Regions from separate parts of the Micromonospora sp. CA-259024 genome, predicted to be linked through region 2. Evidence: riboswitches for the same ligand, from Rfam matches in the RefSeq annotation. Region 2 holds a riboswitch; the other holds the start of a gene.
What was found. A riboswitch is a leader RNA that binds a small molecule or an ion and turns the genes downstream of it on or off. The one in region 2 is predicted to bind thiamine pyrophosphate.
Positions count from the first base shown of each region.

Region 1 (14,455 bases), 710 kb from region 2:
TCGTTACGGCGCTCCACGGTGATGCCCGCGCTGTCGCCGTCCACCACGAACGCGGTGATGCCGCCCCGACGCCCCTCGGTGGCCGGCACCCGGGCCATCACCACCAGCAGGGTGGCCACGATGCCGTTGGTGGCCCAGAGCTTCACCCCGTTGAGCCGGTAACCGGTGCCGTCCTCGGTCGGCTCGGCGAGGGTGGCCAGCCGGGCCGGGTCGGAGCCGACGTCCGGCTCGGTGAGCAGGAACGCGGACACCTCGCCGGCCGCGAGCCGGGGCAGGAAGCGCTGCTTCTGCTCGGCGGTGCCGAACATCTTGAGCGGCTGCGGCACCCCGATCGACTGGTGCGCCGAGAGCAGCGCGCCGATGGCCGGGCTGACCGAGCCGGCCAGCATCAGCGCCCGACAGTAGTGCAGGTTGCTCAGCCCGAGCCCGCCGTACTTCCGGTCGATCTTCATGCCGAACGCGCCGAGGTCGGCCAGGCCGTGGAACACTGAGTCCGGAATGGACGCGTCCCGTTCGATCGCCGCGCCGTCCACCTCCGAGGTGAGGAAGGCGCGGAACCGACCAAGGAACTCCTCGGCGCGGGCCACGTCGTCCGGATCGGAGCGGGGCCACGGGTCGATCAGGTCGAGCCGGAACCGACCGAGGAACAGCTCCTTGCCGAAGCTGGGCCGGTCCCAGGTGGACTCCCGCGCGGCCTCGGCGACCTGCCGGGCCTCCTTCTCGGAGACCTGCCCGGCCTCCGCCGGCAACGGGGCCACGGCACCGGCGGTGCTGGGTGCGGCTGCGGAGTCGGGGCCGTCCGGTGCCGGTCGGCCGTTCTGCGTCGTGGTCACGGCTAGCCCCCTCGAACCTCGGTGTGGCTGCGTCGACGTGCGCGACTACCCGCCACGCTACCCCCGGTTGTTACCCAGGGGTAGCGCTCCGAGAAGATCGCTTTTCCGCTGGCCGGGTGCGCTCAGCGGCCGCTGAGCATGTCCGGGTCGTCATCGTCGTCGTCGACGTCGTCCTCACCCCAGTTACGCCGGGCGAACGGCAGGATCACCCAGAACATGAGGAACCACAGGCCGGTCAGCGCACTGAGCACGAAAGCGATCGGCCGGTCCAGCACGAAGTCGGTGATCAGCAGCACCGCGCTGACCATCGCGATCAGCATGAAGGCGAGGCCACCCGTGGCCATCCGGTGGGCGAACCGCACCAGTTCCGGCTTGCGCCCCTGCCGGAACAGCGCCCGGTGGAACGCCACCGGCGAGATGATCAATGCGGTGGCGGCGGCCGCGGCGAGCAGCGCGACGATGTAGACATCCCGTTGGAACTGGCTGGTCCGGGTGAACCCGCTGCTGAACGGCAGGGTGAGCAGGAAGGCGAAGAGGATCTGCACGCCGGTCTGCGCGACCCGCAACTCCTGCAACAGGTCGGCGAAGTTGCGCTGCCAACGCTGCTTCTCGGTCTCCTTGGACACGCGCTACCTCCGGTGAGACGCTACTGCCGGCGGTCCCGGCCGCCGGCAGCAACGCCAATGCCCCACCCGGCCGGGCGCGAAACAAGTTCACGACATCTCCCGGGCACCCGACCGAGGCGACCTCAGGAGCCGCGTCGGATCCGACCCGCGTATCTGGCCTCCAGTGCCGCGTTGTGCGCGTCACCGTCCGGGATGTTCGCCGACAGGTAGACCGGCGGCCGCTCCCCCGCCGCCAGCAACCGTGCCACCACCTCCACGGTGACCTGCTGGGCCAGCAGCGCCGCGGTGATCGAGGAGACCGCGCCGACCGCGCCGCCGCCCGGAATCGGCAGCGTCGCGTCGCCGTACGGCGCGCCGTTGTCGAGCACCACGTCGGCGAGGTCGGACAGCTTGCGCCCGGACGGGTGGCGGGAGGTCATCCGGCCGGAGTGTTGTGTCGAGGTGATCGCCACCAGGCCGTGGCCGCGCTCCTTGACCAGCGTGGCGAACTCCACCATCGCACCGTTGACGCCCGAGTTCGAGGCGAGCACGAAGACGTCGGTGGGTCGCACCGGGGCCAACTCGTAGAGGCGGTGCGCGACCGCCGGGTCCCGTTCCAGCATCGGGCCGAGCCGCTCAGCCGGGTCACCCCCGAGCAGCACCAGGTCGCGGAGCGCGATCCGGTTGGTCGGCACCAGGCCGCCCGCCCGGCCGGCGATCTCCATCGCGAGGGCCTCCGAGTGCCCGGTGCCGAACGCGTGCACCACGCCGTCGGCGCGCACCGCGTCGGCGATCAGGTCGGCCGCCCGTCCCACCGCCTCCCGCTGACTGGCGGCGACCCGGCCGATCGTCTCGGTCACCACGGTCAGGTAGTCCTCGGCACTCAGCGTCATGGTCCTCCCTCGATCTGCACGCATGGTTCAGGCCGTTCCGCCGGCTCGGGCCAGAATCGCCTCAGCGAGCAGGCCCGGCGCCTCGTCCGGGATCCAGTGACTCACCCCGGGTAGCCACACGAAGCGGTAATCCCCGGTGACGTTCGCCGCGCACGCCTCGGCGGCGGCCCGGCCGATGGCGACGTCGCGGTCACTCCAGACGTACGTGGTGGGCACCGCGACCGGGCCGACGCCGGCCAGGTCGGCGCTGGTCATCGCCCGGTACCAGTTCAGCGCTGCCGTGAGCGCCCCCGGCTCGCGCATCGGGTCGGCGTAACGCTCCACCCGGGATGCGTCGCCCACGCCGCCGAGCAGCTTGCGCAGCGCGATCGCGTGCCAGGCCAGCAACACCTTCTCCGCCTTGCCCGGCTTGCGGAACAGCGCAATGTACGACGAGCGGGCCTTCTGCTGGCCGTCGGTGGCCAGGGCGTGCGCCATGGCCGCCGGATGGGGCACGGACACCGCGGTCAGCGTGCGGACCCGATCGGGGTGCCGGGCGGCGACCGCCCAGGCCACGACCGCGCCCCAGTCGTGGCCGACCAGGTGGACGGCGTCCAGCCCGAGGGCGTCGAGCACCGCCACCACATCGCCGACCAGTTCGGGAATCCGGTAGTCGGCCACCGCCGTCGGCCGGGCACCCGGCGAGTAACCGCGCTGGTCCAGGGCGTACGTGCGCAGCCCGCCCGCGTGCAGCGCCGGCACCACGTCGTCCCACTCGCCGCTGTGCTGCGGAAAACCGTGCAGCAGCAGGACAGGCACACCGTCGGGCGGACCGCCGGTGGTTACCTCGAACGTGAAGCCTCGCGCGTCGACCCGCATGATCGGAAGCGTACCGAGCCGACGGCGGGCGGGCCGCCCACCGCAGGTCAGGCGCATGCCCTGCTGGGCCAGCGGCCGCGGTCGGTGTTAGCGTCAGCGAGACAACTTCACATCCGACAGGGGAGCGCACAGCGCTGAGAGTGCGGGCACGCCCGCAGACCCTCGAACCTGATCTGGGTAATGCCAGCGCAGGGAGTTCGGTCGACCTCCAGCCGCGCCGCCGTCCGGTGCCACCGGACGCGCGGCGTGCGTCTTCTCCTGGTTCGCAGTCAGAACTGGGAGCAACACATGACATCCACCACCGACACCAACCGCTGGCGGACCATCGACATCGTGGTCGCCTCGGTGATCGCGGTCGCCTTCGGCGTCATCTTCTGGGCCTGGGGCCTGGTCTGGAGTGCCACCGAGGGCGCGTTCGCCTTCTTCCCGCCGGCGCAGACGCTGCTCTACGGCGTCTGGCTGATGCCAGCCGTGATCGGCGGCCTGGTCATCCGTAAGCCCGGTGCCGCGCTCTACTGCGAGACGGTGGCCGCGGTCCTCTCCGCGCTACTGGGCAGCCAGTGGGCCGGCACGGTGATCCCGCAGGGCATCGTGCAGGGCATCGGCGCCGAGCTGGCGTTCGCCGCCTTCCGGTACCGGTCGTTCCGTCTGCCGACCGCTGCGCTGGCCGGCGCGCTGACCGGTCTCAGCGCGGCACTGTTCGACTTCTTCGTCTGGAACGCCGACTACGCCCTGACCGACTACCGCATCCCGTACGCGCTGATCACCATCGTCAGCGCCACCGTGATCGCCGGTGTCGGCGGCTGGCTGCTCACCCAGGCGCTGGCCAACACGGGCGTCCTGGACCGCTTCCCGGTAGCCCGAGACCGCGCCCTGATCTGACCCACCCGGCTGGGTTGATCAAGAGGTTTGCGTCGACGGAGAGCGATTTTCTGACGCAAACCTCTTGATCAACGGACGTAATGGGGGCAGGGGCGGGGCAGGGGCGGGAGGGAGGGGTCTGGTGGGCGGCGGGGTACTGCTGCGGGGGTTCGGGTGGCGGCACGCCGGGCGGCGGGCCTGGGCTGTGCGTGGGGTTGACCTGCGGGTCGAGGCCGGGGAGCGGGTTCTGCTGCTCGGGCCCTCGGGGGCCGGCAAGAGCACCCTGCTCAGCGCGCTGGCCGGGCTGCTGCCGGAGGACTCCGGCGAACAGGAGGGCACCGTCGAGATCGACGGGCTCGACCCACGCAAGGGGCGGGAACGGGTCGGCATCGTCTTCCAGGACCCGGAGACCCAGCTGGTGATGGCCCGCTGCGGCGACGACGTCGCGTTCGGGCTGGAGAACCGGGGAGTGCCGGCCGGCGAGATCTGGCCCCGGGTCGACGAGGCGCTGAGCCGGGTCGGCTTCCCCTACTCCCGGGACCGCAACACCGCCGCGCTCTCCGGCGGCGAACAGCAACGCCTCGCCCTGGCCGGAGCGCTGGCCCTGCGCCCTGGCCTGCTGCTGCTCGACGAGCCGACCGCCAATCTGGACCCGGCCGGGGCTGACCTGGTCCGGCGGGCGGTGGCCGACGCACTGGACGCGGACACCACGCTGATCCTGGTCGAGCACCGGGTCGCCGAGGCACTGCCGCTGGTCGACCGGGTGGTCGTCCTGGAACCCGGCGGCGGGGTCCGCGCGGACGGCACGCCCGAGGCGGTCTTCGCCGCGCACGGCACCACCCTCGCCGCCGAGGGCGTGTGGGTGCCCGGTCACCCGATCGCGCCCCGACCGGCCACCGCCGCTCCCGGGGAGCTGCTGCTCACCGCCGATCGGCTCGGCCTGCCGCCCCGGCTGGGCTGCACCGACCTGGCGGTACGCGCCGGGGAGGCGCTCGCCGTACGTGGGCCCAACGGCGCCGGCAAGTCCACCCTGGCGTTGCTGCTCGGCGGGCTGCTCCGGCCGGGCACCGGACGGGTCACCGCGTCCGCCGAGCTGGCCGGCCCGGATCACCGCACTCCCCCGCACTGCTGGCGAGCGCCCGCGCTGGCCCGGCGGATCGGGTCGGTCTTTCAGGATCCGGAGCACCAGTTCGTCACCAGCACCGTCTTCGACGAGCTGGCGCTCGGCCCGCGCCGGACCGGTCAGCCAGAGGCGGCCGTCAGGGAGACCGTGGCCGGGCTGCTGGAGCGGCTGCGACTGGGCCGGCTCGCCGCCGCCAACCCGTACACCCTCTCGGGTGGTGAGGCGCGGCGGCTGAGCGTGGCGACCGCCCTGGCCACCGCGCCCCGCCTGCTGATCTGCGACGAACCCACCTTCGGTCAGGACCGGCGGACCTGGCGGGAGCTGGTCGACCTCTTCGCCGACCTGCGCGACGCCGGGCACGGCGTGGTCGCGGTCACCCACGACGCGGACTTCGTCGCCGCGCTCGCCGACCGCACCGTCACCCTGCGGCGGGCCTCGGACGGCAGCCGATGATCAGCATTGAGCCGGTCGCCGCGCCCGACGCGCCGTTGGCCCGCCGCAACCCGGTGGCGAAGGTCGCCGCCGCGCTGGTGTTCTCGTTCACCCTGCTGGCAACCCTGGACCCGGTGGCCCCGGCGATCGCCATCGCGCTCGAACTCGCCGTGCTGCCGCTGTTCGGCATCCGCTACCGGGTGCTGGCCCGACGGGCCTGGCCACTGCTGCTCAGTGCCGCCGGCATCCTGGTCACCCTGGTGCTCTTCGCCGCCGACCGGTCCGGTCGGGTCCTGCTGGACGCGGGGCCGGTGTTGGTGAGCACCGGGGTGCTGCTCACCGCGCTCGGCCTGGTGCTGCGGGTGTTCGCGGTGGCCCTGCCCGGTGTGATCGTCTTCGCGACCACCGACCCCACCGACCTGGCCGACGCGTTGATCCAGAACGTGAAGGCGCCAGCCCGGTTCGCCATCGGGGCGCTGGCCGCGTTCCGGCTGGTCCCGCTGCTCGGTCAGGAATGGCAGATGATCAGCATGGCGCGACGGGCGCGGGGCGTCGACGCGGGACGCAACCCGGTGGCGAAGCTGCGGCTGTTCGCCTCCACCGCGTTCGCGTTGCTGGTTGGGGCGATCCGCCGGGGTACCCGGCTGGCCGTCGCGATGGACGCGCGCGGCTTCGACGCCGAGACGCCTCGGACCGTGGCCCGCCGTCAGTCCTTCACCCGTGCCGACGCGCTGCTCATCGTCGTCGCCGCCGCGCTGGCCGGCACCGCCCTGACGGTGAGCGTGCTGCTCGGCACCTTCCGCCCGCTGATCGGCTGACCCGCCGCGCATCGGGTCGCTGGCCCACGCTCACCGCCTCGTCAGCGGGCCCGAGGCGGTGCTCGGATCCACGGCGCGCACTGGTCGATCGGACGACACACCTGCTTCACGTCCGCCATGAGTTCGAGCGCGGCACACGCCGAACCCCTCGAAGCATGGTCGGAGTCGCATGTTCGCATCTCGGCCGTATACCTGACATGCGCTGTTCCCCTGGCCGGACGAGATTGTCCGCGGGAAATCCTCCTGACCAGACTGGAGCAGCACATGGGCCACGGCCACGGTCACTCGCACGATCACGATTTCGCCGCCGACGGTGACCTGCCTCCGGCGCTCGACGGCTCCATCCCGGACGCGGAACTGGCGCCCACCGACCTCAGCCGGCGCGGTTTCCTGCGCAACGCCGGCCTGCTCGGCGCAGGCGCCGCCACCACCGTGCTGGCTGCCGGGAGCCCGGCGCTCGCGGGGGGCCACGACCACGGACCCGGCGGTGACCACGGCCGCACCGGGGAGTTCCAGTGGCTGGCCGGCGACCACCACATCCACACCCAGTACAGCTCGGACGCCCAGTACCGGGTCGTCGACCAGGCCCGCCACGCCCAGGCGTACGGCCTGGACTGGATGGTCGTCACCGACCACGGCAGCGTCGCCCACGCCAAGATCGGCGTGGACAAGGTGAACCCGGACATCGTCGCCGCGCGCGACCAGCTCAAGGACCTGCTGATCTACCAGGGCCTGGAGTGGAACATCCCGGCCGCCGAGCACGCCACCGTCTTCGTCCACCCGGGACGCAACGAGGTCGCCGTCCTCAAGGAGTTCGAGAACGCCTTCGACGGCACCGTCAAGAACGCCGGCGACAACAGCCCGGCCAACGAGGCGCTCGCCATCGCCGGCATCAAGTTCCTCGGCGAGGCGGTTCGCAAGCGCCGTGTCGAGGGTGCGCTGTTCCTGGCGAACCACCCGGCCCGGCGAGGAATCGACTCTCCCCACGAGATCCGCGCCTGGCGGGACGCCGACCCGAGTGTGGCGATCGGCATGGAGGGTGCTCCCGGCCACCAGGCCGCCGGGCTGCCCGGTGGCGGCCGGGCCCGAGGCTACTACGACAACAACCCGTCGCCCTCGTCGTTCCCCGGCTACCCGCTGGAGAGCTACCGCACCTGGGGCGGCTTCGACTGGATGACCTCCACCGTCGGCGGGCTCTGGGACAGCCTGCTCGCCGAGGGCCGGGCCTGGTGGATCAGCGCCAACTCCGACTCGCACGTCAACTACCTGGACACCTCCCAGCGGGGGCCGGACGGCAACTTCGACCTCAACGGCAAGCACAACGACCCGGTGTACGGCCCGCTGCTCAACACCGCCGGCGACTACTGGCCCGGCCAGTACAGCCGTACGCACGTCGGGGCGAGTTCGTTCAGCTACCGCGCCGTGATGGACGGCCTGCGGGCCGGCCGGGTCTGGGTGGACCACGCCGGCCTGATCAAGGCTCTCGACGTCCGGGCGCGGGTCGCCGGTGACCGGCGCCGGGAATCCGGTACGCCGCTCGGTGGGGTGCTGCGGGTCAAGCGCGGTACGCGCGTCGAGGTGACGATCGACATCGACCTGGCGGACACCCCGAACTGGTCGCAGTTCGTGCCGGTGCTCAGCCGGGTCGACGTTATCGCCGGCAAGGTGACCGGCGCCGTCGCCGACAAGGACACGTTCACCGCCCCCAACACGAAGGTGGTGAAGTCCTTCGAGGTCAACAAGGGCACCGGCAAGGTCTCCTTCACCTACTCCTTCGGCCGGGTGGACGAGCCGTTCTACCTGCGGATCCGAGGCACGGACGGCAAGCGCAGCCAGCCGGGCCTGATGGGCGCGGCGGTCGACCCGTTCGGCCCGGCCCTGGACGTCACCGGCGCCGCGGACCCGTGGGAGGACCTCTGGTTCTACGCCAACCCGATCTGGGTGCTGCCGCTGTGATCCTGGGCCTCAGCCTGGGGCATCGGACGCTGCGGGAGGCGGAGCACTGGCTGACCGATCAGCTCGGGTCGCTCGACCTGCCGGACCTGGTGGCCTGCACGCACCTGGTCACCGCGCCGTATCCCCATGTGGCGCTCAGCGTGGCCGTGCCGACGGCGACGGGCTGGTTGGGCGGGCTACCCGCCACCCCGCCCGAGCTGCGGGCCGCGGCGGAACGGGCGGCAGCCGAGCACACCGCCCGTCGGTCCGGCAGGGCCGTGCGGTACCCCGGTGTGGACCGGATGGTCGGCACGCTCACCGTCGGCGAGGTGCTCAACTCGAGTGCGATCGAGCGGGTCGTGGTGCTCGGTGGGACGACGGCCGAACCGGAGATGCCGCTGGACACCCGCGACTTCGTCCGCCCGGAGTGGCGCAACGGTCAGCTGGTGCTGGTGGCCATGCCGCACCACTCGGGCGGTCTCGCCCCGTTCGAGGTGCCCGACCCGACCCCCTGCTGCGCCGACCACTGAGGCCGGTGTGTGGTCCGCCGCGTCCGCGGCGGACCACGCACCGGACGGTGGGTCGAGGACAGCGCGATCGTCGCTGGTGACGACCGCGCGGACCCGTCGGTCAGCTACGCCGGAAGGCGTACCGACGGGCCTGACCTGCCCGCTGGCTGCCGTGCCCGACGGCGGACCTGCCGCGGGCAACCGGCGGACCGGCCGTGGGCGGCGCAGACCGGAGGGCCGGCCCCGAGCCCTCGATCGGCAGGGGTGGCACCGCGGGCATGATCGCCGCCTGGTCGAGGTTGGCCGGCGTCAGCTCCTCGACGGTCGGCCCGGCTTCCGGGCTACGGGACTTCTTCGGGTTGCGCCTGGCGGGCATCCTGGCCTCCTTCTCGGCGGACCGGCCGACGGCACGGCGACCGGGACGGTCGCGGCGCACGCGGCGCGGTCACGGTTGGACGAGGACCGGGCTGGAGACAGTCCGGTCATGGCGGACGGGGTCGGTCCCGGATCGGCCACGACAGCCATCGGCGCAGTGCCGGTAGCGGAGAATGCGGACGCCCGGGAGCGCACGGACCGCGACGCGGGGCGGCGGGCCGGCTCGGAGAGAGGGCGTCAGTTACGCATGCCCGCACACTATCGGGTGGGCGTACCCCGACGCAGCCGGTTTTCCTGGCACCATCGGCGGCATGCTGATCGCGTTCTCGGTAACCCCGCTCGGTGTCGGTGAGTCCGTCGGTGACCTGGTGGCGGAGGCGGTGCGGGTGGTCCGCGACTCCGGCCTGCCCAACCGCACCGACGCCATGTTCACCACGATCGAGGGTGAGTGGGACGAGGTGATGGCGGTGGTCAAGCGGGCGGTCGACGTGGTGGCCGCGCAGGCGCCGCGGGTGAGTGTGGTGCTCAAGGCCGACGTCCGGCCGGGGGTGACCGACGCGCTCACCGCGAAGGTGGCGCACGTGGAGGATCGCCTGGCCCAGGGCTGAACGCTATCGACCGGTGACCGGCTGTCGACGACACGCCCGCGCCGCCCTGTGCCGAGATACGGTCGCAGAACGAAGGTACGACGGCGAGAGGTGGCGGCACGGATGGCTGAGCAGGCGACGGCGCAGATCGGTGTGACCGGGCTGGCGGTAATGGGTCGCAATCTGGCCCGCAACCTGGCCCGCAACGGCTTCACGGTGGCGGTGCACAACCGCTCGCCGGAGCGCACCCGCAGCCTGATCGCCGAGCACGGCGACGAGGGCGCGTTCGTGCCCGGCGAGACGATGGCCGAGTTCGTGGCGTCGCTGGAACGGCCCCGCGCGGTGATCGTGATGGTCAAGGCGGGTGCGCCCACCGACGCGGTGATCGACGAGTTGGTGCCGCTGCTGGAGGAGGGCGACATCATCGTCGACTGCGGCAACGCCCACTTCGCCGACACCCGTCGCCGGGAGGAGGCGCTGCGCGCGCAGGGGCTGCACTTCAGCGGCACCGGTGTCTCCGGCGGCGAGGAGGGCGCGCTGCTCGGGCCGAGCATCATGCCGGGCGGTTCCGCCGAGTCGTACGCCAAGCTCGGGCCGATGTTCGAGAAGATCGCCGCCCAGGTGGACGGTGTGCCGTGCTGCATGCACGTCGGGCCGGACGGCGCCGGGCACTTCGTCAAGATGGTGCACAACGGCATCGAGTACGCCGACATGCAACTGATCGCCGAGGCGTACGACCTGCTCCGGGCCGGTCTGGGCGCGAAGCCGGCGGAGATCGCGGAGATCTTCCGCGACTGGAACAACGGCGAGCTGGAGTCGTTCCTCATCGAGATCACCGCCGATGTGCTGGCGCACACCGACGCGGCGACCGGGCGGCCGTTCGTGGACATCGTGCAGGACCGGGCCGAGCAGAAGGGCACCGGGCGGTGGACCGTGCAGAGCGCCCTGGACCTGGGCATCCCGATCACGGGGATCGCCGAGGCGACCTTCGCGCGCTCGCTCTCCGGGCACGTCGACCAGCGGGAGGCGGCCCACCGGGCGTTCCCGGACGCCGGTGAGAAGTGGCAGGTCGCCGACCGGGACGCGTTCGTCGAGGATGTCCGCCGGGCGCTGCTCGCCTCCAAGATCGTCGCGTACGCGCAGGGCTTCGACCACATCCGCGCCGGCAGCCAGGAGTACAACTGGGACATCGACCTGGGCGGCACGGCGACGATCTGGCGGGGTGGCTGCATCATCCGGGCCCGCTTCCTCAACCGGATCCGCGAGGCGTACGACGAGCAGCCCGACCTGCCGACGTTGCTGGTGGCGCCGTACTTCGCCGAGGCGGTCGGCGCTGGTGTGCCGAGCTGGCGGCGGGTGGTGGCCGACGCGACCCGGGCGGGCGTGCCCACGCCCGCGTTCTCGTCGTCGCTGGCGTACTTCGACGCGCTGCGCGCCGAGCGGCTGCCCGCCGCGCTGATCCAGGGCCTACGGGACAACTTCGGCGCGCACACCTACCAGCGGGTGGACCGCGAGGGCTCGTTCCACACCACCTGGGCCGGCGACCGCACCGAATCCCCCGCCTGACCCCACCCCGCCCCACCCCGCCCTACTCCTCCGCCGATCTTGCAGTTTCTGCTCGGGTAAATGGGCACAAAAGGCCCATTACTTAAGCCGAAACTGCAAGATCGCGGGGGCCTAGGCGACCGTGGCGTGCATTTCCCAGACCAGAATCTCGGCGGGCTCGTCCGCCGAGACCCGCCGGCCACCGGTCATGGTGAGCCGGGCCGCGTCGCCGGTGCCGAGCGGGCCGCTGCCCTCCAGGGTCACCGTGCCGTTGGGCACATACAGGTGCACGAAGGGCGCGTCGGGAATGGTGACCTCGTCGCCGGGGGCGAGTCGGGCCGCGTGCAGGGTCGCGTACCGGTTGCGGATCCGGATCGCGGACGCGCCGTCGTAGCGGTCCATCCCGGAGGCGATCGGCACCAGGCCGCCACGGAGCAGCTCGTCCTCGATCTCCAGCTGCTCGTACCCGGGGTCGACGCCCTGCTCGTCGGGGAGCACCCACATCTGCACGAAGTGGACCGGGTCGCTGTGCGGCTCCTGGTTGTTCAGTCGCCAGGCGTCGTTCTTCTCGGAGTGCAGAATGCCGGTGCCGGCGCTCATCCGCTGGGCCAGGCCCGGGTAGATCACCCCGGAGTGGCCGGTGGAGTCCTGGTGCACCAGCGAGCCACGCAGCACCCAGGTCACGATCTCCATGTCCTGGTGTGGGTGGGTCTCGAAGCCGGCGCCCGGGCGCACCACGTCGTCGTTGTTGACCAGCAGCAGACCGTGGTGGGTGTTGGCCGGGTCGTAGTGCCGGGAGAACGAGAACGAGTGCTTGGAGTCCAGCCAGGAGATCCGGGTGGTGAAGCGGTCCTCGGCGCGGCGGATGTCGACCGCGGGTGCGGCGGATGCGGCGGGTGCGGTCACCAGGCACGCTGCCCGGCGTCGGGAGTCGACGGCGCCCAGGTCAGGGCCGGCTCTCCGGTGGCCAGTTCGGCGATCTCACCGGTACGCAGCTGCGGCGTGTGGCCGAACTCGGCGCAGTGCTGCTCGGCGATCTCGGCACAGATGTCAGCCACCTGCTCGCAGATCGGGTCGCCGAGATCGGCCGCGTTCAACGCCATGATCATCTTGAATCGAAGATCCCGCATATCCACCCCAACCCCGTCGTCCCACCACCTCCGGACCCTACCCGCCCCAATCCTCCCCAACCTCAAAACAACCGCACCCGGCCCCCGTCCCGGGGGTGGACAGGGGGGGCGCCGCCTGCACTGTGTGCGGGCGGCGCCGGGAGGGAGAGGGGTTGGGGATTACCAGAGACGGCGTCGCTTGGCCTTTTGCGGGCGCACCAGGTCCGCGCCCTTGGTCAGCAGCCGCGTCACCCCGGAGGGACCCCGCCGGGCCTCCAGGGTGTGGCTGAGTCGGCGAGCGCCGGCAGCGGCCAGTGGAACCGCGACCGCCATCACCGCCCACTGGGCAATGCGCTTCTGGATCATGTGGGTTCACCTCCGTCAGTGGCTTCTGACGGAGGTGATACCCAGCGTGACGGAAGGATAAGCGCCTCGGCTCAGAGCACCGGGGCGACCGGGTTGGGCAGCGCGCCGCCGAAACGTCGGTCCCGCTGCGCGTACAGCTCGCAGGCGTACCAGAGGTGGCGGCGGTCGAAATCGGGCCAAAGCGTGTCCAGGAAGACCAACTCGGCGTACGCCGCCTGCCAGAGCAGGAAGTTGGAGATCCGCTCCTCCCCGGAGGGGCGCAGGAACAGGTCCACCTCGGGGATCTCCGGGTGGTAGAGGTACTTCGCCACGGTCTTCTCGGTGACCTTCGCCGGGTCCAGCCGGCCGGCCGCCACGTCGCGGGCGATCGCCGCGGCGGCGTCGCCGATCTCGGCCTGCCCGCCGTAGTTGACGCAGAACTGCAGGGTCAGCGTCGAGTTGTCGCGGGACATCTCCTCCGCCGTCTGCAACTCGGAGATGACGCTCTTCCACAACCGCCCGGGCCGGCCCGACCAGACCACCCGGACGCCGAGGTCGACCAACTGGTCGCGGCGGCGACGGATCACGTCCCGGTTGAACCCCATCAGGAACCGGACCTCGTCGGGCGAGCGCCGCCAGTTCTCGGTGGAGAACGCGTACGCCGACAGGTAGGGGATGCCCATCTCGATCGCGCCCTCGATGGTGTCGAAGAGGCTGTGCTCCCCCGCCTCGTGACCCTTGGTGCGGGGCAGCCCGCGATCCTTGGCCCAGCGACCGTTGCCGTCCATCACCACCGCCACGTGCCTCGGCACCGCCTCGGTGGGCAGCGCCGGCGGCCGGGCGCCGGACGGGTGTGGTGTCGGCGGCATCGGCTCGCGCCGGCCGGCCTTCTTCGATCGGATCACTCGGTCACTCCCTGTTCGCGCCGTCCGCCCCGGCCTCGACGTCGCCACGTGGCCGGAGCACCACGACCCCGGTGCCATCCGGCGGCGAGGCCGTGCCGGCCGCCGAGGGACCCCGGTCGACCAGCGGCAGCGAGCGTAGCGCGCGTTCCAGGTGCCACTGCAGGTGCGCCGCCACCAGCCCACTGCACTCCCGGCGTACGCCGATCTCGGTGGCATCGGCGATCACCCAGTCGCCGATGGTCAGTGCGGACATCAGGTCGATGGTGGCCGGCGCGGGATGGGCCGCGCCGGGCGGCCGGCAATCCGGGCAGACCGCGCCGCCGGCCGGCACGGAGAACGCCCGGTGCCGCCCGGGGGTGCCGCAGACCGCGCAGGCGAGCAGCGCCGGCGCCCAGCCCGCGAGCGTCATCCCGCGCAGTAGGTACGCGTCGAGCACCAGGGTGGTGGCGTGCTCGCCCCGGGACAGCGCCTTCAGTGCGCCCACGGTGAGTTGGAACAGCCGCAGTGACGGTTCCCGTTCCACCGGGGTCAGCCGCTCGGCGGTCTCGGCGATCGCGCTGGCCGCCGTGTAGCGCGGGTAGTCCCCCAGGAACCGCTTGCCGTACAGCTCGATGCCCTCGACCTGGCTGACGGTGTGCAGGGAGCTGCCGTGGTTGCCCTTCGGGTCACCGGCGAGCTGGAGATCGACGTGGCCGAACGGCTCCAGCCGCGCGCCGAACTTG
Region 1 is NZ_JBNJND010000002.1:238,822-253,276, forward strand. It holds gene ACQEUX_RS20365 (acyl-CoA dehydrogenase family protein) at 1-833, opposite strand, end outside; gene ACQEUX_RS20370 (DUF6328 family protein) at 956-1,459, opposite strand; gene ACQEUX_RS20375 (sugar isomerase domain-containing protein) at 1,582-2,331, opposite strand; gene ACQEUX_RS20380 (alpha/beta fold hydrolase) at 2,359-3,189, opposite strand; TPP riboswitch at 3,298-3,402, shown strand; gene ACQEUX_RS20385 (ECF transporter S component) at 3,478-4,071, shown strand; gene ACQEUX_RS20390 (ABC transporter ATP-binding protein) at 4,190-5,626, shown strand; gene ACQEUX_RS20395 (energy-coupling factor transporter transmembrane component T family protein) at 5,623-6,423, shown strand; gene ACQEUX_RS20400 (PHP domain-containing protein) at 6,688-8,379, shown strand; gene ACQEUX_RS20405 (hypothetical protein) at 8,376-8,888, shown strand; gene ACQEUX_RS20410 (hypothetical protein) at 8,989-9,243, opposite strand; gene ACQEUX_RS20415 (MTH1187 family thiamine-binding protein) at 9,554-9,850, shown strand; gene gndA (NADP-dependent phosphogluconate dehydrogenase) at 9,953-11,395, shown strand; gene ACQEUX_RS20425 (pirin family protein) at 11,507-12,280, opposite strand; gene ACQEUX_RS20430 (thioredoxin reductase) at 12,277-12,504, opposite strand; gene ACQEUX_RS20435 (hypothetical protein) at 12,664-12,849, opposite strand; gene ACQEUX_RS20440 (isoprenyl transferase) at 12,921-13,697, opposite strand; gene recO (DNA repair protein RecO) at 13,738-14,455, opposite strand, start outside.
Region 1: it holds a riboswitch for thiamine pyrophosphate, as region 2 does, so the genes downstream of both, ACQEUX_RS20385 (ECF transporter S component) here and thiE (thiamine phosphate synthase) in region 2, are expected to answer to the same signal.

Region 2 (14,455 bases):
CGACCGGTGAGTTCGCCACCCGAACGCGGACGCCTGCGTCGACCCGGGACGACGCCTCCTCCCCGGCGGACACCGAGCCCCCGGCCACCGCCGACGCCAGCAGCTCGACCGACGCAGCCCCAGCCAGCACCACCCCGCCGACCAGCACCACCCCGCTGACCAGCACCACGGTCGGCCGCGCCGATGCCGCCACCGCGACCGGCGGCCCCGGCGACGGCACGTCGATCGGCGACCGCAGCGCCAGCGGAGACACCGCCACCACCAACCCGACCAGTACGGCCCCGACCAACCCCGTCACCGCCGACGAGGTGACAACCAGCACAGGCACAGCCAGCACGGGCACAGCCAGCACGGGCACAGCCAGCACTGACACGGCCGACGCACCGCCGACGCCCAAGCCGCGCCGGACCCGCAAGCCGAAGGCCGTCCCGGGTGCTGCTACCTCGAACCCACCCGACGGCACGCCGCCATCCGAGTCGGACGCCATCGCCGAGACGACCACCGGCCGCGCCAGAAAGGCCGCCCGGCCCGGCCGGTCCACCGACAGCACCAGTTCCGGCAAGACCACGGACAAGCCGGTGCCCGCCGAGCAGAGCCAGGACACCGGCTCGGGCCCGACCACCGAGGCCGTCCCGGCCACCACCTCCGGCCCGACGGCGGCAGCCGACCCGACCACCCCAGCCACCACCACCGGCACGCCGCTGGCAGCAACCGACCCGACCACCACCAGCCCGACGGCGGCAGCAGCCGACCCGACCACCCCGGCCACCACCACCACCAGCCCGACGGTGGGACAAGCGGACCTGGTCACCACCGGATCGACGGTGCCACCGGCCGACCCGGCCAGTGAATCCGCAGCCGCCACGGCTGGCGGAACCGACAGCCCGCGGCCCGCCACCGAGGGCAGCTCCACCGTTGGGTTGTTCGGAGCCACGGCCGCCAGCGACCCGGACGCGGAGCGGTGGACGCCGGCTCCGTCACCCTGGCCGGTCACCCCGGCATGGACGACTCCGCCGCAGACCTCTGACCCGGCTCCGACGGCGTCGGAGACCGAGCCGGACGAGCCGACACCGAGGCCCCGGCACCGGGCGCCGCTGCCGGACCTGAGCCGGGCGGGCACCTGGAACGCCTTCAACACCGCCCGCCGCGTCCAGCCTGCGGAGTCACCGGACAGCTCGACGGAGTCGACGGCGTCAACCGCTCCGGCCGCACCGAGCGACCTGGCCCCTCCGGCCGGACATCCGAGCCCGACGGCGTCTCCGGTCGTGCCGGAGCAGGCTGGCGCGCCCTCCGATGCCGCCGCCGGCACCGACGGTCCGGCGAGCGCCGACGCCACACCGGGCGCGCCGACGCCGAGCAAGGTGGCGGAGCAGCCCTCCCGGCGCGGTCGGCTCGGCGGTCTGTTCCGCCGCAACCGGTCCCGGGACGACGAGGAGCGCCCGGAATCGTCGGACGTGACGGAGCCGCTGCCGGCGCAGGACGAGGAGTTCGTCGACTGGGTGGCCGGTCTGAGCAAGCCGGTGTCGGACAACGAGCCGGAGCAGGAGAGCGGACGTCGGTCGCTGCGCTCCACCGGTCGGCACCACCGCGACTGACCCACTCGACGGCACGGTCGGAAGGCCGTTCGGTCGGCCTACCAGCGTTATCCACTCCGGTTCACTGATGCCGGGCTGTCCCACCGGCCTGGACACCGCGACATCAGTGAACCCGAGTTGATCACTCCGACACTGGGCGATCAGGCCAGCGGCAGGTAGACCCGGCCGCCGCCGGAGACGAACTCCTCCGACTTGTCCTTCATGCCGCGCGCCGCGTACTCCTTGAGCTCCTGGGTGATCTTCATGGAGCAGAACTTCGGGCCGCACATCGAGCAGAAGTGCGCCGTCTTCGCCGGCTCGGCGGGCAGCGTCGCGTCGTGGTACGAGCGGGCCGTCTCCGGGTCCAGCGAGAGGTTGAACTGGTCCTCCCAGCGGAACTCGAACCGTGCCTTCGACAGCGCGTCGTCCCAGGCCTGCGCGCCGGGGTGTCCCTTGGCCAGATCCGCCGCGTGTGCCGCGATCTTGTACGCGATCACGCCCGCCTTCACGTCGTCACGGTCCGGCAGGCCGAGGTGCTCCTTCGGGGTGACGTAGCAGAGCATCGCGGTGCCGAACATTCCGATCATCGCCGCGCCGATCGCCGACGTGATGTGGTCGTACGCCGGCGCGATGTCGGTGGTCAGTGGACCGAGGGTGTAGAAGGGCGCCTCGTGGCACCACTCCTGCTGCAGGTCGACGTTCTCCTTGATCTTGTGCATGGGCACATGCCCGGGGCCCTCGATCATCACCTGCACGTCGTACTCCCAGGCGACCTTCGTCAGCTCGCCCAGGGTGCGCAGCTCGGCGAACTGCGCCTCGTCGTTGGCGTCGGCGATGGAGCCCGGACGCAACCCGTCGCCGAGGGAGAAGGTCACGTCGTACTTGGCGAGCAGCGAACACAGCTCGGCGAAGTTCGTGTAGAGGAAGTTCTCCTCGTGGTGCGCCAGGCACCACGCCGCCATGATCGAACCACCTCGGGAGACGATCCCGGTCACCCGGTCCACGGCCAGCGGCACGTAGGGCAGGAGCACACCGGCGTGCACCGTCATGTAGTCCACGCCCTGCTCGGCCTGCTCGATGACGGTGTCCCGGAACACCTCCCAGCTCAACTTCACCGGGTCGCCGCCGACCTTTTCGAGGGCCTGGTAGATCGGCACCGTCCCGATCGGCACCGGCGAGTTCCGCACGATCGCCTCGCGGGTCTCGTGGATCCGCTTGCCGGTCGACAGGTCCATCACGGTGTCCGCACCCCACCGGGTGGCCCAGGTCAGCTTCTCCACCTCCTCGGCGACCGACGAGCTGACCGCCGAGGTGCCGATGTTGGCGTTCACCTTGACCAGGAACGCCTTACCGATGATCGCCGGCTCGCACTCCGGGTGGTTCACGTTGAGCGGAAGAACCGCCCGACCAGCGGCGATCTCGGCACGCACGAGCTCCGGGTCGACGTTCTCCCGGATCGCCACGAACTCCATCTCGGGCGTCACCACACCGGCCCGCGCGTACGCGAGCTGCGTGGGCCGGCGACCGTCCGCCCCGGCGAGCGGCGTACCCGCGCCCCGCACCGGCGCCACGTCACCCCGCTCGGCGATCCACGGCCCCCGCAGGGGCGGCAGCCCCACCTCCGGGTCGGAACCGGGTCCGGACGTGTCGTAGAGCCGCACCGGCGGTAGGTCTCCGGTCAGCTCCACCTCCGCGAACGGCACCCGGACATCCGGCCGTGAACCCTCGACGTACACCTTGCCTCGTGCCTGCATGACAGCCTCCCTGGTGATCAAGCGGACCAGCCGAAGTGGTTCAGCGGCCCGCGGCCCGCGCCCAGCTCCCAACCCCGCGCGCCAGTCAGCGCACGGAGCACGTACTCCTTGGCGGCCCCCACCGCGGCCGGCACCGGATCGCCCAGCGCGAGCCGCACGGCGATCGCCGCCGAGAACGAGCACCCGGTGCCGTGGGTGTGCCGGGTCGCCACCCGGGGGGCCCGCAGCAGGGTGGTGACGCCGCCGCCGTGCAGCACGTCGACCGCCTCGCCTCCGTCCAGGTCACCGCCGGTGACGACGATGTACTCCGGGCCGCCGGCCGCGAGGGCCTCCGCGGCCGCGACCATTGCGGCCACGTCGTCCACCGGGCGTCCGGTGATGGCCGCGGCCTCCGCACAGTTCGGCGTCGCCACCCGGGCGTACGGCAGCAGCCGCTCGACCGCGCTCACCACGCCGAGCTGGTGGCCGCTGGTGGCGACCAGCACCGGGTCGACGACGAGTTGAGGCAGCCGGCCGTCCCGGGCCGCCTCGGCCACCACGTCCGCGATCGCCGGGGTGCCGAGCATCCCCGTCTTGACCGCGCAGATGGTGAAGTCGGTGAGCACGCTGTCCAACTGCTCGGTGACCGTGCGCGGGGGCAGCGGCAGCACCGCGTCGACACCCCGGGTGTTCTGCGCGGTGACCGCCGTGAGGACGCTGGTGCCGTACGCGCCCAACGCGGCGAAGACCTTGAGGTCGGCCTGGATGCCCGCACCGCCGCCGGAGTCCGAGCCGGCGATGGTCAGCACTGTGCTCGGGGTCATGGTTTTTCCTTGGTTGCGGTTGAGGGCTGCGGCCGACCGTGCCCACTCCGGGCGGTCAGGCTTGATCCCTGCGTGGGCACGGTCGGCCGCAGCCCCCGTCGTGGGGACCTGGTACCTCCGTGCCGGGTTTGGGTCAGCTCAGGGGTGACCGCCTCTTTGAAGGCTCTGGTCAGGGTGGCGGCTGTTTCGGCGGGATCCGTGGCTCGCATGATCGCGCCCAGCACTGCTACGCCGGTGGCTCCCGCTTGGATGCAGGCGGTTACCTGTTCTGGTGTCTCGACTCCGCCGAGCGCCAGCACGGGCACCGGGCTGGAGCGGACCAGGCTGCCCAGCCCCGCGACGCCCAGGGGTGGGCCGTAGCCGGGCTTGGTTCTGGTGGGGTGGACCGGGGAGAGGGTGACGTAGTGCTCGGTGGTCAGCCGGTCCAGTTCGGCCTGGTCATGGCAGGAACGGCCGACCAGCCGGTGGGTCGGCGGCGGGTACGGGCCGGCGGCCGGCAGGTGGACGGCATCGCCGCCGAGCGGGTCGGGGCCGGCCACGATGAGGGTTCCCCCGGCACCGGCGAGGATCGCGCGCAGGTCGGCGGCGAGGGCGGCACGCTCGGCGCGGGGCAGGTCCTTCTCCCGCAGCACCACCCAGCGCACTCCCCCGGCCACAGCCCCCGCCACGATCCGGTCGAGCCCGTCCCGCGCCACCCGACGATCCGTCAGAACCACCACACCCGACGGCCCCGACCCGGCCGGGGCACGCTCGCCGGTCACAGGTCGGGTCTTCCGTCGTCGGATGTGGACGCGAGCGCGTGGAACCGGCGGGCGATCCGGCCGGCTCCGGCGGCCATCCGGCCCGCCTCGACCGCGTAGCGCATCGCCGTCGCCATCGCCACCGGGTCCGCGGCCCGGGTCACCGCACTTGCCAGCAGCACCGCGTCGCAGCCCAACTCCATCGCCAGGGCCGCGTCGGAGGCCGTGCCGATGCCGGCGTCGAGGATCACCGGCACGTCGACGCCCTGACGGATGAGCCGGATGTGGTGCGGGTTGCCGATGCCGAGCCCCGAACCGATCGGGGAGCCGGCCGGCATCACCGCGGCACAACCCACGTCGGCGAGCCGGCGGGCGAGCACCGGATCGTCACTGGTGTACGGCAGCACGGTGAAACCATCGGCGACCAGTTCCTCGGCGGCACGCAGCAGCTCCACCCCGTCGGGCAGCAGCGTCCGCTCATCGCCGATCACCTCCAGCTTGATCCAGTCGGTGTCGAACGCGTCCCGGGCCAGCCGGGCCACCTTCACCGCCTCGGTCGCGGTGTGGCAGCCGGCCGTGTTCGGCAGCAGCCGTACCCCGCACCGGTCCAGCAGCTCCAGCAGCCCTCCGGCGGAGCCCGGTGCCGTGCCCACCCGGCGCAGCGCCAGGGTGACCAGCTCGGTGCCGGACGCCCGGATCGCCTGCTCCAGCACGTGCAGGTTCGCGGCACCGCCGGTGCCGAGGATCAACCGCGAGGTGAACGTCGCCCCACCCAGCTCGAACGGCACGCCGCTCACCCGCCCTGCGCCGCGGTGAGCACCTCGACCCGGTCACCGTCGCGCAGCTCCGTGGCGGGCCAGGCGGCGCGGGGCACCACCTCGCCGTTGACCGCGACCGCCACCCCACGCTGTTCAGGCACGATGTCGCGGACCAGGTCCGCCACCGACGCACCACCCGGGGCGCTGCGTCCGGCCCCGTTCACCGTCAACTCCACCGGTCCCCCTTCATCGTCGGTTCAGGTCCGCTCGCCCCGGCCCAACCAGACCCGGCCGTACCAGCGGCACCGAAGCGGTCGGGCCCGAAGGGTGCGAGCAGCGGGTCGGGTATGCCGGTGAGCACCAGGTCGGCGATCAGGTCGGCGGTGATCGGGGTGAGCACGATGCCGTGCCGGTGATGCCCGGTCGCGGCCAGGACGTCCGGCCGGCCGGGCAGCGGCCCGAGGATGGGCGCGTTGTCCGGGGTGCCCGGGCGCAGTCCGGCAACCGCCTCGACCAGCTCGTACTCGGCCAACTCGGGCAGCAGGTCGACTCCGGCGCGGAGCAGGCGCTGCACGGCACCGGCGGTGACCGTGGTGTCCGATCGCTCCTCGACCGTCGCGCCGAGCACGACCTCGCCGCCGGCGCGGGGCACCAGGTAGACGGGCTCGCCGTCGGCGTACCCCCGGATCACGTGCCGGAAGCCCGGTGCGAGGCCGTCGGGCGCGCGTAGCCGGAGGATCTGGCCCTTCACCGGCCGCACGGGCAGGCTGGTGAGTGCGGCGGCCCCGCAACCGGCGGCGACCACGGTGATCCGGGCGTCCACCTCGGACAGATGCCGGACCGCGTGCGGTACGAGCACCGCGCCGGCCCGCTGCGCGGCCGTGCGCAGCGCCGGCACCAGCGATCGGGGGTCGACCTGGTGGTCGGTGGGGGCGACCGCGCCGCCGCGCACCCGCGGGGCGAGCGCCGGCTCGCGGTCGCGCAGCTCGCTGGGGCGCAGAGGGGTCACGGGCAGACCCAACCCCTGCTGGTACGCCCAGAGCCGGCGCGCCTCGGCCAGGTCGTCGCCGGTGAGCCCGACCATCAGGGTGCCCTCGGTCTGGTAGCCGATCCCGGCGCCGGTCACCTCGGTCAGCTCGGCGGCGAACTCCGGCCAGCGGGCTGCGGACGCCAGCAGCAGTTCGGTCAGCTGCCGCTCACCGAAGTACGCCTCGGCGACCGGGGCCAGCATGCCGGCGGCCACCACAGAAGCCCCCGAGCCGGACGCCGGGTCGTGCACCACCACCCGCAGGCCTCGCGAGGCGCAGCGCCAGGCGATGGCCAACCCGATCGGCCCCGCCCCCACCACCGCCACGTCCGGCCGGGCCCGGTCGTCGGATGGCGTCGACGGGGACCGGCCGGTCAGCACGTCAGGGCTCCGAGCAGCTCGGCGGTGGCCCGGGCCGGGTCGGCGGCGGCGGAGACCGCACCGACGACCGCCACCCCGTACGCCCCGGCGGCTCGCAGCGCCGGCACGCGGGCGGCGGTCACCCCACCGATCGCGATGACCGGCACGTCGACGGCGTCGGTGACCGCGCGTACCCCCACCGGGCCGATCGGGTCCGGCAGCCCGGACTTGGTGCTGGTGGCGTGGCACGGCCCGACGCCCAGGTAGCTGGCTCCCGCCGCGACGGCCTCGGTGGCCGTTTCCGCCGCACGGGCGGTGGCTCCCAGCACGCCGGTGGGGCCGAGCACCCGGCGGGCGGCGGCGACGGGCAGGTCGTCGGCTCCGACGTGCCCGCCGGCGGCGCCCACCGCCAGCGCCACGTGCAACCGGTCGTTGACCAGGCAGGTCGCTCCGTACGGCGCGCAGAGCGCCAGCACCCGCCGGGCCAGGTCGTACGCCTCACGGTCGGTGGCGGAGTCCTCGACCCGGACCTGCACCACCAGGTCGGCGCGGGCCGCCGTGAGGGCGGCCCGGACCACGGTGAGCGGGTCCCGCCCGGGTCGGGTGTCGGTGATCAGATGCAGTCGCCCCAGGGACGGCACGGCAACGCTCCTCCCTGCGCCGGCATTACCCGGATCAGGTTCGACGGTCGGGGGCTGTCAGCCCCCCTCTCAGCCCGGTACACCGGGCTCCCGTGGGTTACTTCCGTGTCACCGTACGACAGATCCGCCGGCCTGCCAAGGCGGGGGGTCGGTGCCGGCCGGCGGGCCGGACCGGGCCGGACGGGCGAAATCCGGAGGGCACTTCATGTGGTCCTGTTCGGAATGTCGCCTCCCGTTGCAGAACCGTTACCCGCCGGCATCTTGCCGGACATTGAGCCAACCGAATTAATTTGTTCAGCGATTCGACAAAATGCCGGTGAGGGCGCCTTGGCACGGTGTCACCACCGGCTCCATCTGGGACGGTCTTCGGCGAGCCGGCCCCCGCGATCTCTGTCCACTGCGACATTGGAGGCGGCGTGTCCCGTTCTCGTCGTGCCCGCGTACCCATCACAGCGACCCTGATCTCCCTAGCCCTCGCCTCGACGACCCTGTTCGGCACGCCCGCGCAGGCGGCTCCGGCCGCCGCGCAGGTTTCCCCGGTCACCCAGGTGGCGCCACAGGCCGCCGACGATCCCTTCTCCGTCCTGGTCTTCTCCAAGACCGCCGGCTTCCGCCACGACTCCATCCCCACCGGCATCGCCGCCATCCAACAGCTCGGCGTCGCCAACGGATTCACCGTGGACAACTCGGAGGACGGCGCCGCATTCAACGACGCCAACCTGGCCAAGTACAAGGCGGTGATCTGGCTCTCCACCACCGGTGACGTGCTCAACGCCGACCAGCAGGCGGCGTTCGAGCGCTACGTGAAGGCCGGCGGCGGTTACGTCGGCATCCACGCCGCGTCGGACACCGAGTACAGCTGGGCCTGGTACGGCGATCTGGTCGGCGCGTACTTCGCCAACCACCCGCAGAACCAGCAGGCCACGGTCAAGGTGGAGGACCACGCCCACCCGTCCACGGCCGGGTTGCCGGACCGCTGGTCCCGGTTCGACGAGTGGTACAACTACCAGACCAACCCCCGGCCGGACGTGCACGTGCTGGCCAGCCTGGACGAGAAGAGCTACACCGCCGGTGCCGGCGCGATGGGTGCGGACCACCCGATCGCCTGGTGTCAGGACTTCGACGGTGGCCGATCCTGGTACACCGGAGGCGGACACACCCGGGAGTCGTACGCCGAGCCCGAGTTCCTCTCCCACCTGCTCGGCGGCATCCGCACCGCGGCCGGTGTCGAGAACGCCGACTGCGGTGCCTCGAAGACGTCGAACTTCGAGAAGGTCGCGCTGGACAGCAACACCAGCAACCCGATGGAGTTGGACATCGCCCCGGACGGGCGGGTCTTCTACATCGAGCGCGACGGTCGCGTGCAGATCGTGAAGCCGGACACCGGCAACACCGTCACCGCCGTCGACCTGGACGTCTTCACCGGTAACGAGGACGGCCTCATCGGCATCCGGCTCGACCCGGACTTCGCCACCAACAACTGGGTGTACCTGTACTACGCCCCGAACGACGGGGTCACCCGCAACCTGCTGTCCCGATTCACGGTGACCGGCGACACCATCAGCCTGGCCAGCGAGAAGCAGGTGCTGCGGGTCGACACCCAGCGCAACACCTGCTGCCACGCCGGCGGCAGCATGACCTTCGACGGCGACGGCAACCTCTACCTGGCCACCGGTGACAACACCAACCCGTTCGAGTCGAACTCGTACACCCCGATCGACGAGCGGCCGGGCCGCCAGGACTACGACGCGCAGCGCAGCTCCGGCAACACCAACGACCTGCGCGGCAAGGTGATCCGGATCCACCCGGAGGACGACGGGACGTACACCGTTCCGGCGGGCAACCTCTTCGCACCGGGCACCGAGAAGACCCGTCCCGAGATCTACGCGATGGGCTTCCGCAACCCGTTCCGGATCGGCACCGACCCGAAGACCAACACGCTGTACGTCGCGGACTACGGGCCGGACGCCAACGCGGACAACCCCACCCGGGGCCCCCGCGGTCTGGTCGAGTGGAACGTCGTCACCCCCGGCAACTACGGCTGGCCGTACTGCACGGGCACGAACGAGGCGTACAACGACTACACGTTCCCGTCCGGGCCGAGCGGCGCGAAGTTCGACTGCGCCGCACCGGTGAACAACTCGCCCAACAACACCGGCCTGACCAACCTCCCGCCGGTGGTCCCGGCGACCGTCGACTACGGGTACGCCGGTGACGCGCGGTACCCGGAGATCGGTGGCGGCGGCGCCCCGATGGGCGGCCCGGTCTACCGGTACGACGCCGACCTGAACTCCAACCGCAAGTGGCCGGCGTACTACGACGGCAAGGCTCTGCTCGGCGAGTGGAACCAGAACAAGATGTACACCATGCAGGTGACCCCCGACGGCAAGTCGTTGGTGGACATCAACCAGTTGCTCACCGGCATGAGCATGGTCCGGCCGATGGACTTCGAGTTCGGCCCGGACGGCGCGCTGTACCTGATCGAGTGGGGCAGCGGCTTCGGCGGTAACAACGACAACTCCGGCGTCTACCGGATCGACTACACCGCCGGTGACCGGGCACCGATCGCGGCGGCGTCCGCGACCCCGACGTCAGGCGCCGCGCCGTTGACTGTCGAGTTCTCCAGCGCCGGCTCCCGGGACCCGGACGGTGGCACGCTCACCTACGCCTGGGCCTTCGGCGACGGGCAGACCTCCACCGAGGCGAACCCGACCCACACGTACGCCACGGCGGGCAACTACACCGCCCAGCTCACCGTCACCAACCCCAAGGGTCGTACCGCGGTGGCCAACGTGCCGGTCACGGTGGGCAACACGTCCCCGACGGTGACCATCGAGTTCCCGCCGGACGGTGGGTTCTTCGAGTGGGGCGACCAGGTCCGCTACTCGATCAAGGTGACCGACCCGGAGGACGGGCAGATCGACTGCGCCAAGGTGAACCTCCAGGTGCTGCTCGGCCACGACGAGCACGCCCACCCGCTGGAGCAGCACACCGGCTGCACCGGCACCGTGCAGACGTCGCTCGCCTCCGGGCACGGCGCCGAGGCGAACGTCTTCGCGGTCTTCGAGGCCACCTACACCGACGGTGGCGGGACCGGTGGGGCTGGCCCGCTCACCGGCCGCGCGATCGAGGTGCTCCAGCCCAAGCGCAAGCAGGCGGAGTTCTTCACCGCCACCGGGCGCGCTCCGGTGAGCACCGGCGGCGGAGACGCCGGCGTGCAGCGGGAGACCGGCGCCGACACCGCCGGCGGCGGCCAGAACATCGGGTTCATCGAGGACGGCGACTGGTGGTCGCTCGCCCCGGCGGACCTGACCAACATCACCGAGATCCGGTTCCGGGCCGCCTCCGCCGCCGCTGGCGGTCGGATCGAGGTCCGGGCGGGTGCGGTTGACGGACCGGTGGTCGCCACGGCCGTCGTACCGTCGACCGGCGCGTGGCAGACGTACACGGACGTGAGCGCACCGGTCACCGGCGCCGCGAGCGGCTCGCTGTTCTTCCTGGCCCGCGACCCGAACGGCGGGACGGGCTCGCTGTTCAACGTCAACTGGATGGACTTCGTCGGCCGCGGTGTCACCGAGAACGGGCCGCCGACGGTCAGCGCCACGGCCACCCCGGCCACCGGCACCGCACCGGTCACCGTCGCCTTCGACGGCACGGCCACCGACGCCGAGGGCGACACCCCGCTGACGTACGCCTGGGACTTCGGTGACGGAGGCACGGCGACCACCCTGGACGCCAGCCACACGTACACCAGCCCGGGCACCTTCACGGCCACCCTCACGGTGACCGACAGCAAGGGCGCCAAGTCGTACGCCACCGTGCCGGTGCGGGTCGACGCGCCGGACACGTCCTGCTTCGGGGCGCGTTCGGACGACTTCAACGGCACCAGCCTCGACAAGAGCCGGTGGACCAGCGTGGTCCGGGAGAACCAGCTCTACTCGGTCAGCGGCGGCGCGCTACGGCTGCCCACCGGCGTGGGCGACCTCTACGGCGCTCGTAACGACGCCACCAACCTGGTGCTCCAGGCGGCTCCGACCGGCCCCTGGGAGATGACCACCAAGGTCACCCTTCCGGTGACGGCCAACTACCAGCAGGCTGGCCTGCTGGTGTACGGCGACGACGACAACTACGCCAAGCTGGACCTGCTGTACAACGGCAGCCGGCGGGTGGAGTTCATCCGAGAGACGGCCGGCACGCCTCGCAACGAGGCCGCCGACAGCGTCGCCGCACCGGCGGGTGACACCGTGTACCTGCGGATCACCAGCGACGGGACGAACCTGACCGCGGCAGTCTCGTCCGACGGGCAGACCTTCACCCCGGCCGGCCGCTCGGCCGCGCTCGCCGGCATCACCAACCCGCGGATCGGGGTCTTCGCGCTCAACGGCGGCACCGAGGCACCGGTGGTCGACGCCGCCTTCGACTCGTTCCAGGTCACGCCGGACGCCCCGGCTGGGCCGGTCGACCCGTCGGACGAGTTCACCGGCAGCACGCTGGACAAGTGCCGGTGGGACGCGATCCTGCGGGAGGACCCGACCGGTTACCGGGTCACCGGTGGCGCGTTGCGGATCGACGTGCCCAACGGTGACATCTACGGCACCGACAACACCGGGCCGAAGAACTTCATCCTCCAGACCGCGCCGTCCGGCGACTGGACCCTGGAGACGAAGGTCGACGGCAGCCTGCTGAACGAGCAGTACCAGCAGGCCGGTCTGCTCGTGCAGGCGGACGACGACAACTACCTCAAGTTCGACTTCATCGCGGACAACCAGGCCGGCCAGACGGTGACGCGGCGGATCGAGTTCCGCAGCGAGATCGGTGGGGCGGTCCAGAACCCGCAGCCCGAGGCGGCCAACCTGACCGGTGCCGTGTGGCATCTGCGGCTGGCCCGCAGCGGCGACACGTTCACCGCGTCGTACTCGGCCGACGGGACGACCTGGACCGCGTTGACGGCGCTGACCAACAGCGCGGTCGGGGCGACCCCGAAGGTCGGGCTGTTCACCCTCGGCGCCAACCAGACGGCGTCGAAGACCGCCTCGTTCGACTACTTCCGGCTCAGCACGGAGGTAGCCGACGAGACCGCGCCGGTCACCACGGCGGCGGTTTCCGGCACCCCGACCGACGGGTGGCACACCGGGCCGGTGACGATCACGCTCACCGGTGCCGACGAGGCCGGCGGTAGCGGTCTCGCCGGGACGGCGTACCAGCTGGACGGGGCCACCACCTGGACGGACTACACCGCACCGGTGGCGGTCACCGGGGACGGCGAGCACGAGCTGCGGTTCCGCTCGACGGACCAGGCGGGCAACGTGGAGTCGACGAAGACCGTCTCGGTCAAGATCGACACCACCGCGCCGGTGACCTCGGCGACGTTCGCTCCCGCGAACGACGCCGGCTGGCACAACGGGACCATCCCGGTCGTGCTGACCTCGACCGACGCCGGTTCCGGCGTCAAGACGGTGGAGTGGTCGCTGGACGGTGGCGCGTGGACGCCGTACTCGACGCCGGTCGAGGTGACCGGTGACGGGCAGCATGAGCTGCTGTTCCGCTCGACCGACAAGGCGGGCAACGCCGAGACGCTCAAGTCGGCGGTGCTGCGCATCGACGGCACCAAGCCGACGCTGCTGGTCTCCGGGATCGCCGACGGCCAGCTCTACGGCGACAGTCAGGACGTTCGGGTGTCCTGGCAGGCTGTCGACCCGACCTCGGGCATCGCGACCGTGGTCGGCCAGTTGGACGGCCAGGCGTACGCCAGCGGCACTCTGCAGGCCATGTACGAGCTTCCGCTCGGCCTGCACGAGCTGACCGTGACCGCGACCGACAAGGCGGGCAACAAGACGACCTCGACGGTCCGGTTCTTCGTCACCACCTCGTTCCGGGACATGCAGAACCTGCTGGACCGGTTCAAGGCGACGGGGAGGCTCTCGGCCAATGCGCACAAGCAGTTGAAGGCGAAGCTCGATGCGGCCCGTCAGGCCGAGGCTGCCGGCAACGACGACAAGGCGATCAAGCAGTTGACCGCGTTCCGCACGCTCGCCGCCGACGCCACCCTGGTGGCCGAGGCGGAGATCCGGGATGTCCTCGTCCGGGACGCCGACGCCATGATCGTCCGGCTGGGCGGCACGGCCAGCAAGGCCGGGGTGACGGCGAACGACGGCGAGCCGGTCAAGGGCACCGGGCGGCTCGGTGGCGACGCCACCCGGCTCGCACCCGGTCGCCAGCTCTGATCCAACGAGGCCCCTCCCCGACGCCACAGCGTCGGGGAGGGGCCTCCCTCATCGGTAGGGAGGAGATGTCCGTGACGGGTATCCGCAAGGTGTTGGCGGCCGTGTTCGTCGGGCTGGCCCTGACCCTGCTCGCTGCGGCCCCGGCGGCCGCTCAGGCCGACAAACTCAAGCTCACGATGGCCGGCGACGGGGCTCAGGGCGTCACCATCCAGGCCACCTACGCCGATGGCCGCCGGCTGGAGCAGGTGGTGCGGTTGGTCCTCACCGCCACCGGCCCGGACGGGCAACGGGTCGGGCCGGTGCAGCTGGAACCACAGCCCGAGGGGCAGGGCTTCTACAGCAGCGGCCCGGTGCTCTCCACCGGCACCTGGAAGGTGACGGTCAACTCCCCCGCTCCACTGCAGGGTAAGGCCACCGCCACGGTGCAGGCGAAGGCGGCACAGTCGCCGCCGGTGCCCGCGCCGGTCGCGGTGACCAGGCCCGCGGACGAAGGCGGGGCGGGCGGCTGGTGGCCGTTCGCGGCGGCCGGCCTCGTGCTCGCCGCCGCGGCGATGGGAGTGGCCATGCTGTTCGG
Region 2 is NZ_JBNJND010000002.1:946,264-960,718, forward strand. It holds gene ACQEUX_RS23705 (hypothetical protein) at 1-1,595, shown strand, start outside; gene thiC (phosphomethylpyrimidine synthase ThiC) at 1,736-3,328, opposite strand; gene thiD (bifunctional hydroxymethylpyrimidine kinase/phosphomethylpyrimidine kinase) at 3,346-4,131, opposite strand; gene ACQEUX_RS23720 (thiamine phosphate synthase) at 4,128-4,892, opposite strand; gene ACQEUX_RS23725 (thiazole synthase) at 4,889-5,668, opposite strand; gene thiS (sulfur carrier protein ThiS) at 5,665-5,865, opposite strand; gene thiO (glycine oxidase ThiO) at 5,856-7,037, opposite strand; gene thiE (thiamine phosphate synthase) at 7,031-7,657, opposite strand; TPP riboswitch at 7,652-7,761, opposite strand; gene ACQEUX_RS23745 (ThuA domain-containing protein) at 8,074-13,881, shown strand; gene ACQEUX_RS23750 (hypothetical protein) at 13,953-14,455, shown strand, end outside.